DNA from 2 places in the Rickettsiella endosymbiont of Litargus connexus genome. Region 1 is predicted to be linked to the other one. Evidence: riboswitches for the same ligand, from Rfam matches in the RefSeq annotation. Region 1 holds a riboswitch; the other holds the start of a gene.

Region 1 (4,374 bases):
CGGTTATGGATAAATCGGTGAACACGGCATCAATTTGTTGTTGAATAAAGTCTAATGGAATTTCTTGTATTGCAGTAACAGACTGTGTGTTTTGTGCGACTAAGATGGTAATGATACTGGCCGCATAACTTCCGGTGGCTGAAATAGTTTTGATGTCGGCTTGTATACCAGCACCGCCGGACGGATCGGTACCCGCTATACTGACAACTTGAGCTAACGAAGGGTTAAACGACGACATACGAGCTTTGCAAAATAGTTTGCGCTAATTGTTGACTCATAAGACGGGGTTCGGCGGCTGAAAAGATAGCGGATGCAATAGCCACGCCAGCCACGTCTGTGGCTAACACAGAGGGGATGTTTTCTAGATTGATACCGCCGATTGCTACGACAGGCGCATTCAGTATTTTATTAATTTGTTTTAAATGAGCAATCCCGATCGGCGGTGTAAGATATTTTTTGGTTTGAGTCGTAAAGATTGGGCCCACACCAAAATAGTCACAATCATAATGACGACATTGCTGTGCTTGTTGAATGTTTTCTATCGTAAGGCCAATAGTTTTTTTATGGCCTAATTGTTGACGGACCACGGCATAGGATTGATCGGTTTGACCAATATGCACACCATCCGCATCAATGGCGAGTGCAATATCAGGGTCATCATTGATAATTAAAGGAATATTCCGTGATCGTAATAAACGTAATAATTGTTTACCCGTGTTGATGATGTTTTCGCGCTTTTGATTTTTCATGCGTAATTGAACGCAGGTTATGTGCTGGTTTAGGACGAGTTGGACGGCATCGATTATCGAGAACGGTGCGCACGCTTGTTCATCAGCAAGCAAATAATAGGAATAATTTATAGTCATATGGCAACATTTGGCTTAAGTAAACTTTGTATCTCTTTTTTTTGTACGGTATAAAGACTATCCAATAAATAATTGTAAAAACTTCCCGGTCCATTCGATTTTTTTTCGGCAACTTCGCTAACGAGTCCCATCCAGGCCATGGCATGAATGCAAGCGCTAAATTGATCTGGGTTTACAGCTAAAAAGCTAGCCATCATAGCGGTTAAGGAGCATCCCATGCCGACTACTTTAGTGAGTAGCGGGGTTCCATAATCGAGTGCGACGGAACTTGATACACTAACAATAAAATCAATTTTGCCACTAATAACGACGATACATTGGTGTTGCTGAGCTAAGGCGAATGCAGCGCTAAGTGCATTTTCACTGGCATGTAATGTATCAACCCCTTTGGTTTTGATTGAACTATCTCGCAAAGCCATAATTTCTGAAGCATTACCACGGATAATGTCAACACCGCGCTCGAGGATAGTTAAGGCCGAAGTGGTACGATAGGCACTTGCGCCCGCGCCCACCGGATCCAATAGGATTGGAATACCGCGTTTTAAAGCAGCAAGTTGGGCATACTCTATGCAAGATAGCCAATCATTATCGAGTGTGCCGATATTAATGACTAAGGCTTGTGCTATTTGAATAATATCATCTAACTCTTCTTTGGCATGTGCCATTATCGGCGCAGCACCTAAGGCTAGTAACATATTAGCCGTCGTTGGCATAACGACCCAATTCGTAATATTGTGGATTAATGGCTGGATTTGACGGATTTGCTCAACATCACGGAATAGCGATTCTAAGGTGAATGCACAGGCACTAGAGGTAGACGACGAGGGGTGTGCTAACAACGTACCTAAACAATTTTTTGTTTTCATGACACTTCTTCCTACGCAGGTTCTAACCCGATCAGGTTATAAGGGTTGAATGAATTAACATTCTCTCAGCCTGTTAAAGGCACCCCTGGTGACTTACTTTATTAGACATCAATTAATGGGTTGGATCAAGTTGTTTGGGCAATAGCCAGCTTATTGTTAAGCTGCTATAGTTTGCTTATGGAAAACCAAAGGCTTAAATCAATATGTGAAGCAGCTATTCTTGCGGCCGGCGAACCGGTGAGTTTGAAGCGTCTTTTGGATTTGTTTACTGAGGAAGAGCGGCCTAATACATCGACGCTAAAAAAAACTCTACTGAATCTTGCCGAGGATTATCATGATCGCGGTATCCAATTAAAACAATTAGCGAGTGGTTATTGTTTTCAAACGGCTAGTCCACTCAACGTGTGGGTAAAACGACTCTGGCCGGAAAAACCTCCCCGTTATTCACGAGCTTTCTTAGAAACCTTAAGTATCATCGCTTACAAGCAACCAGTGACACGCGGCGACATTGAAGCGATACGCGGTGTAGCGGTGAATCCCAATATGATTAAAACTTTATTGGAACAAGAATGGATACAGGTGATCGGACAACGTGAAGTACCGGGACGACCTAATCTGTATGCTACATCGACATTATTTCTTGATCATTTTGGCTTAAAAGAGTTAGCAGAATTACCGCCTTTTCCCTTACCTGGGATGAGTGAATCTCCCGAGCGACCACATGTGGCCGATAATGAATCCAAGGCTTCACTCGATGTCCTGGATAATTAGGTTACTTTTAAATGCTTTATTCTTTTGAAGACAGAATTCCAAGCTTGTTAGGTGACGATATTTTTATTGCTGAAAGTGCGGATGTCATTGGTGCAGTGATCATTCATAATCATGTCATTATCTTACCTCAAGCGGTGATTCGTGCCGATAATACCGTAATAGAAATTGGTGAAAATACGAACATCCAAGATGGTGCAGTGTTACATACCGATCCGGATATGCCCATGCAAATTGGTAGAAATGTAACGATTGCTCATCACGCAATGGTTCATGCGCGTGCCGTGGGAGATTATTCAGTGATTGCGATCGGTGCTAAAGTATTGAATAACGCTGTGATAGGTAAGCAATGTTTGATTGCTGCCAATGCCATGGTGTTAGAAAACCAAATTATTCCAGATGGTTCCTTAGTAATGGGTTCTCCAGGCAAAATAAAGCCATTATCCACCCAACAAATAACTGATATGCAATGGTATGCATCGCATTATTTAGACAAAATTCACCGTTATCAAAAAGGACTTAAACGATTTGATTCTAAACAGAATAAAACGGGTTAAATTAAAATGGGCTAAGGTTTATTTTAGTTGTATCATCTTATTCTATGGTTTTGTTTCGTACGTTCAGGCGGGGGAGATAGGTCATTATATTCCAGGGAGTTGGGATATACGAAGCTTTATCCCTCCGCCACAGGGAATTTATTTCACCTTATATAACTATTTATACACGAGTAATGATTTAAAAGATCGTAACGGAAATTCTATTCAATCGGTACTCATTAAAGGAGTGCCGATTCAGCTTGATATTGGTGTAAATACTTTTTTCACTGCGCCTACTTTTCTTTGGTCATCCAAGAAAAAGCTATTTGGTGCTAAGTATGCCTTGATGGTGATACAGCCCATTGCTAATCCTTCTTTACAAGCTTTTTTACAAATCCAAAACACTGGAATTGCCGCTAATCAATCCAGTTGGGGCTGGGGTGATGTGTATCTGCGGCCGATTTGGTTGACTTGGCAATGGCCTTATGTGGATGTTTCTGCATCTTATGCGGTTTATGCACCGAGTGGACGCTATGCACGTTTTGATCGTAATAATATTGGCTTAGGTTTTTGGACGAATGAGTTACAGCTAGCGAGTGGTTTTTATTTTGATAAACACCATTCATTGGCTTTTTTGTTAACGGCTACTTACGATATCAATCAACGAAAAACGGATGTGGATATTAAACCAGGAGATTATTTTTCCTTAAATTGGGGAATCAGTAAGTATATACCATTCGATCATGGAACCTTAGAAATCGGTATTCCTGGCTATGATCAATGGCAGGTTAGACAGGATAGCGGTTCGACGTTATTAACGAATGTCACTACTAACGAAGTGCATGCAGCTGGCGCAGAGTTAGGTTATAGGTATAGTCCATGGAATTTAACCGTGACGGGTAAGTTTATGCAGGAATTTAATGCTAAAGCACGTTTCCAAGGTAGAATCTTTACCTTATCAGTCACGTATAAATTTTAATTTCAGGTTAAAAAACTAACTTAATCAAAGATTTTTTTCGGCTAAAGCTTCTGGTTTGTCATTACGTTCGCTTACCATGACGGTGATACCTAGGAAGTGTCAGAGATAGGCGTTTTGTGTGTTAGCTGATTTTGATCCATCCGTATTTTCAAGCGATGCGCGGCATAGGGTTGGTAAATAATAGTGTGATGGGTTTGTGTGTAAGTGGTTACAGCGATGAGTATCAATAATAGTGTAATCAATATCCTGGCTAACATACGACTCCTGCATCAAACTTTTCATCCTGAAAAGCATTTTTAAGTATATCATTAAATTAATTGTTACAAGAAATGGTTATTCGAAAGAGAAAAAGAAATACA
Region 2 (4,374 bases), 630 kb from region 1:
GCGGATGTATGAGCTGGGTTATATCTCTAAAACGACGTATGAAGCAGCTATAGCAACACCTATGTTGACGCATGCACAAACTGATATAGGGGGAATGATTAAAGCACCTTATGTCGCTGAAATGGTACGTGACATGATGTACAAAAGTTTTGGCGAAGATATTTATGTAAAAGGTTATAATGTTTATACTACGATCAATTCGGCTCAACAAATTGCCGCTGATAAAGCATTACGGACTAGCTTATTAGCTTATGACAAACGGCATGAATATAGAAAACCAGAAAAAAATATCGCTCCATTAGATGCAAATAAAGTAACCCATACTTTAAATGCATTACATCGGGTTGCTTCTATCAACGGGTTACAAGCCGCTATTGTTATTTCTGTGACTGATCAAGCTATCACCGCTCTTTTAGTCAATAATCAAATGATTTTTATCCCTTGGCAAGGTGTCGCGTGGACGATGCCTCACCTTGACGTGACTAATTTAAATCCTCCTCCTGAGGTCTTGAAAAATAAAGTTCATGTCGGCGATGTTATACGTGTGCAATTAACTACCAATAATACCTGGGAATTATCACAAATTCCTAAAGTACAGGGGGCTTTAGTCGCATTAAACCCCCAGACAGGCGCAATTACTGCCTTAGTCGGTGGCTTTGATTATAATTTAAGTAAATTCAATCGCGTCGTTCAAGCAGAACGACAACCTGGATCAGGATTTAAACCTTTTATTTATGCCGCTGCTTTAGCTAAGGGCTATACTTTAGCCAATGTTTTTAATGATGCCCCGCTAGTATTTGATATACCTGGTCGCGATGAACCTTGGCGCCCACAAAATGACAATCATATTTTTAGTGGCCCGACGCGTTTACGCGTCGCTTTAGTTAAATCTATCAATCTTATATCGGTTCGGTTATTACAAGCTATCGATGTCCCCTACGCATTAACTTATGTAAAACGTTTTGGTTTTAATCCAAAAAAATTACCTCGTAATCTCTCCCTTGCTCTCGGAACCGGCGAAGTCACTCCTCTGGAATTAGCTCGAGCTTATGCTGTATTTGCCAATGGCGGCTTTCGGATAACACCTTATTTAATTGATCATATTACCGATGAACAAGGTCAAATCATTTATAAAGCAGAACCTAAAATAGCATGCGAAGCTTGTCTACGCGGAGAAATGGAGCCTCCATTAACCGATGAAAAAAATAGTCCTTATGCACCACAAGTCATTCCTGCTGATATCGCTTTTCTCATGACTTCTGCTTTAAAAGATGTCATACGGTATGGAACAGGTTCGCAAGCTAGAGTGTTGAATCGGAGTGATCTAGCTGGGAAAACGGGTACAACCAGTGATTATGTCGATACTTGGTTTACAGGATTTAACAGTAATTTAGTGGCAACCGTTTGGATAGGTTTCGACCAACCAAGTTCTGTTCAAGAATATGGCGCGAAAGCAGCTTTACCGATGTGGATTGATTTCATGCGCGTCGCATTAAAAGGCCAAGCTGAAAAAACCATGCCACAGCCAACTGATATTGTTATAGCAAGCATCGATCCCATTACCGGAAATCTATTACCTAACGGAACACCGGGCTCTATCTTAGAATATTTTCGTAAAGATAATTTAACAAGAATATCGACACAAGAAGAGTCGACTTCATTCAATGCGATTGATAACCCTGGTGAGATTCCTACCGATACGACTGAACCTCAAACGCAAACAGAATCTCCTATTGAAGAAAAACAGAATAATAATCCAAGCAATGAACCTGTTTTCTAAACGTAACTTACAACCTATTCTAGACTATGGAACTAAATAGAGTAAGCAACCGAGAATTACAAACCAACCGCTCGTTCTAAACTGCGTTTTGTTTGCGGCCCTTCTAATACATGTCTCAATCGACCATCAGGCCCAATAACAAATGTGGTAGGCAAACCCGATATACCTCGTATTCCAAAACTAGCTTTCGGATCATTCACTAAGGTAGGAAATATAACACCGCTTTGTTGTATATGTTGCTGCAAATTACCTGGATCATCATAATTAAAGCCAAACATGGCCACCTGATCCGCATGTGCTCGATAAAATGCGTTTAATTCAGGTATTTCGCCCATACAATACTCACACCAAGTTGCCCAATAACTAATGACTACCCATCTACCTTTATAATTAGAAAAGTTAAAATCTCTTACAATACTAGCTCCCCATGCCAGACTAGATACACTTAACAAAATGCTGGTTAATAGCACTAATTTAAATATTTTACGCATACTATTCCTCGCAATAAACCAGGTTGTGACGCAACGCTTAATAATTTTATTAGGCTTTAAAACTTGAGTATTTTGAATCCCATTAAACTTCAATTTTTGAAATAACTCAAGTATTTACCTCCTGTTCAATATTCACGCAAGCAGATAAAACCATCAATTAAACTGACATCACTTTACGAAATTAAAAATTTAAATTTTGATAGTGCTTTCATTTTGGTAATGAGCTTGCTACCATGCCCGCTTTCGCTTAGGGGTGCTCGTCTCCTAAAACAAATCTTTTAGGAGACGAGCTGAGAAATACCCTTATATACCTGATCGGGATAATGCCCGCGTAGGAAAAGTGTATGTTAAAATCACCGGCTGTGTTGGTAAGCAACGCAAGTTTGCGCTATCAAGATAAAGTTCTTTTTAATCGACTAAATTTCCATTTGGCTGCAGGACAAACGACTTGCCTACTCGGTAGCAGTGGTATTGGCAAAAGTCGTTTTCTACAATTGATCGCCGGATTAAACACCCCATCGGCGCATATCACCACCTGCGATCAAAAAGGCTTGCTAGGTCGATTAGCTTACATGTCACAAACTAATACTTTATTACCTTGGCTAAACATTTTAAATAATGTTGTCTTAGGCCATCGCCTACGACGTAGCAACAAGCCTTACGACCAAGCCCGTAAATTATTAAAGCAATTAGGCTTAGGTGACATTTCAAATAAATACCCTGCACAATTGTCAGGTGGAATGCAACAACGCGTCGCTTTAGCACGAGTATTGTTAGAAAATCGGCCTATTGTATTAATGGATGAACCTTTTTCTGCCTTAGATGCCATTACTCGTTATCAACTACAAGAACTCACCGCACAAGCATTAAAAGATCGTACGGTATTATTAGTAACGCATGACCCATTAGAAGCATTGCGTTTAGGACATCATATTGCGATTATGTCTGGACAACCAGCAAAAATAGATTATATACATTGCAAATTTAATGATTCGCCACCGCGATCGCTTAATAATCCTGAATTATTACAATGGCAAGCCAAACTCTTGTATCGTCTACAGGAATTACAATAATGGTTCCAATTTTTTTACGTCACCGATTCATTAAGCGAATGACTCAACTACACACTTTTCTCTTGTCCACATGGACTTCAAAATTCTCTTCTAATAAACAGGTTTTTTTAAAAGTGTGCCCCTTATTTTTTCATAAAATTAGCATTCCCATAGGGTGTATTATCATCTGGGAATGTTTAATTCACTTTTTACAACTTCCAAATTATATATTACCCACGCCATTTGAAGTATTACAAAGTCTCATTAATCATGGCGCGTTAATTGGATCACAGACGTTACCAACACTGGCCGAAATTCTCTTAGGTTTATCTTTTGGAATTATATTAGGTGTCACTATTGCAATCAGTATGTGTTTATTTCGCACCTTGCATACCTTTTTACTCCCTTTATTATTGGCCAGCCAAGCTTTGCCAGTATTTGCCATTGCTCCCTTACTAGTACTTTGGTTTGGTTATGGTGTAACGGCTAAAATTATTACCACCACTTTTATGTTATTTTTTCCTGTTACTAATAATTTTCTCGATGGCTTAAAGCAAACACCGGAAAATTATTTAAACATCGCTAAGATTATGAATAGTAGTCGCTGGCAAATTCTGTATCAAATCCGTATTCCCGCCGCATTACCTAATCTTGCTTGCGGCATCCGGCTTGCAACTGCTATGGCGCCCTTAGGAGCCATTATTGGAGAATGGGTTGGATCCAATCAAGGGTTAGGTTTTTTATTGTTAAATGCTAACGCGCAAATGCAAATTGATCTCATGTTTGCGGTTTTGCTGGTTATATTTTTTTTAGGAATTTTACTTTATTACCTTGTTGATACTTTGATCAAACTGGTTCTGCCATGGACATTATTGCCTTCACATTGAAAAAAGACAAATTAATCAAAAAAAGAAACTTTTTATTTATGCCAATACAAAAAAAATTTATTATTCTAATGAGCTTTTTGCTATTCACTCGCACTGTCGTGGCTAAACCATTAACGTTAATTCTAGATTGGTTGGTTAATCCCGATCATGCGGCTATTTTTGTG

Evidence for each region. A riboswitch is a leader RNA that binds a small molecule or an ion and turns the genes downstream of it on or off. The one in region 1 is predicted to bind thiamine pyrophosphate.
Region 2: linked by a shared signal. The riboswitch ahead of ACICP9_RS05475 (ABC transporter ATP-binding protein) and the one ahead of thiM (hydroxyethylthiazole kinase) in region 1 are both predicted to bind thiamine pyrophosphate.

The regions. Positions count from the first base shown of each region.
Region 1 covers NZ_OZ195516.1:616,889-621,262, forward strand. Annotated here, with positions in the region: gene thiD (bifunctional hydroxymethylpyrimidine kinase/phosphomethylpyrimidine kinase) at 1-238, opposite strand, end outside; gene thiE (thiamine phosphate synthase) at 225-866, opposite strand; gene thiM (hydroxyethylthiazole kinase) at 863-1,732, opposite strand; TPP riboswitch at 1,722-1,829, opposite strand; gene scpB (SMC-Scp complex subunit ScpB) at 1,910-2,503, shown strand; gene ACICP9_RS02705 (gamma carbonic anhydrase family protein) at 2,515-3,057, shown strand; gene ACICP9_RS02710 (transporter) at 3,029-4,015, shown strand; gene ACICP9_RS02715 (hypothetical protein) at 4,105-4,272, opposite strand.
Region 2 covers NZ_OZ195516.1:1,246,897-1,251,270, forward strand. Annotated here, with positions in the region: gene ACICP9_RS05465 (penicillin-binding protein 1A) at 1-1,780, shown strand, start outside; gene ACICP9_RS05470 (TlpA family protein disulfide reductase) at 1,837-2,271, opposite strand; TPP riboswitch at 2,511-2,626, shown strand; gene ACICP9_RS05475 (ABC transporter ATP-binding protein) at 2,616-3,344, shown strand; gene ACICP9_RS05480 (ABC transporter permease) at 3,344-4,210, shown strand; gene ACICP9_RS05485 (ABC transporter substrate-binding protein) at 4,249-4,374, shown strand, end outside.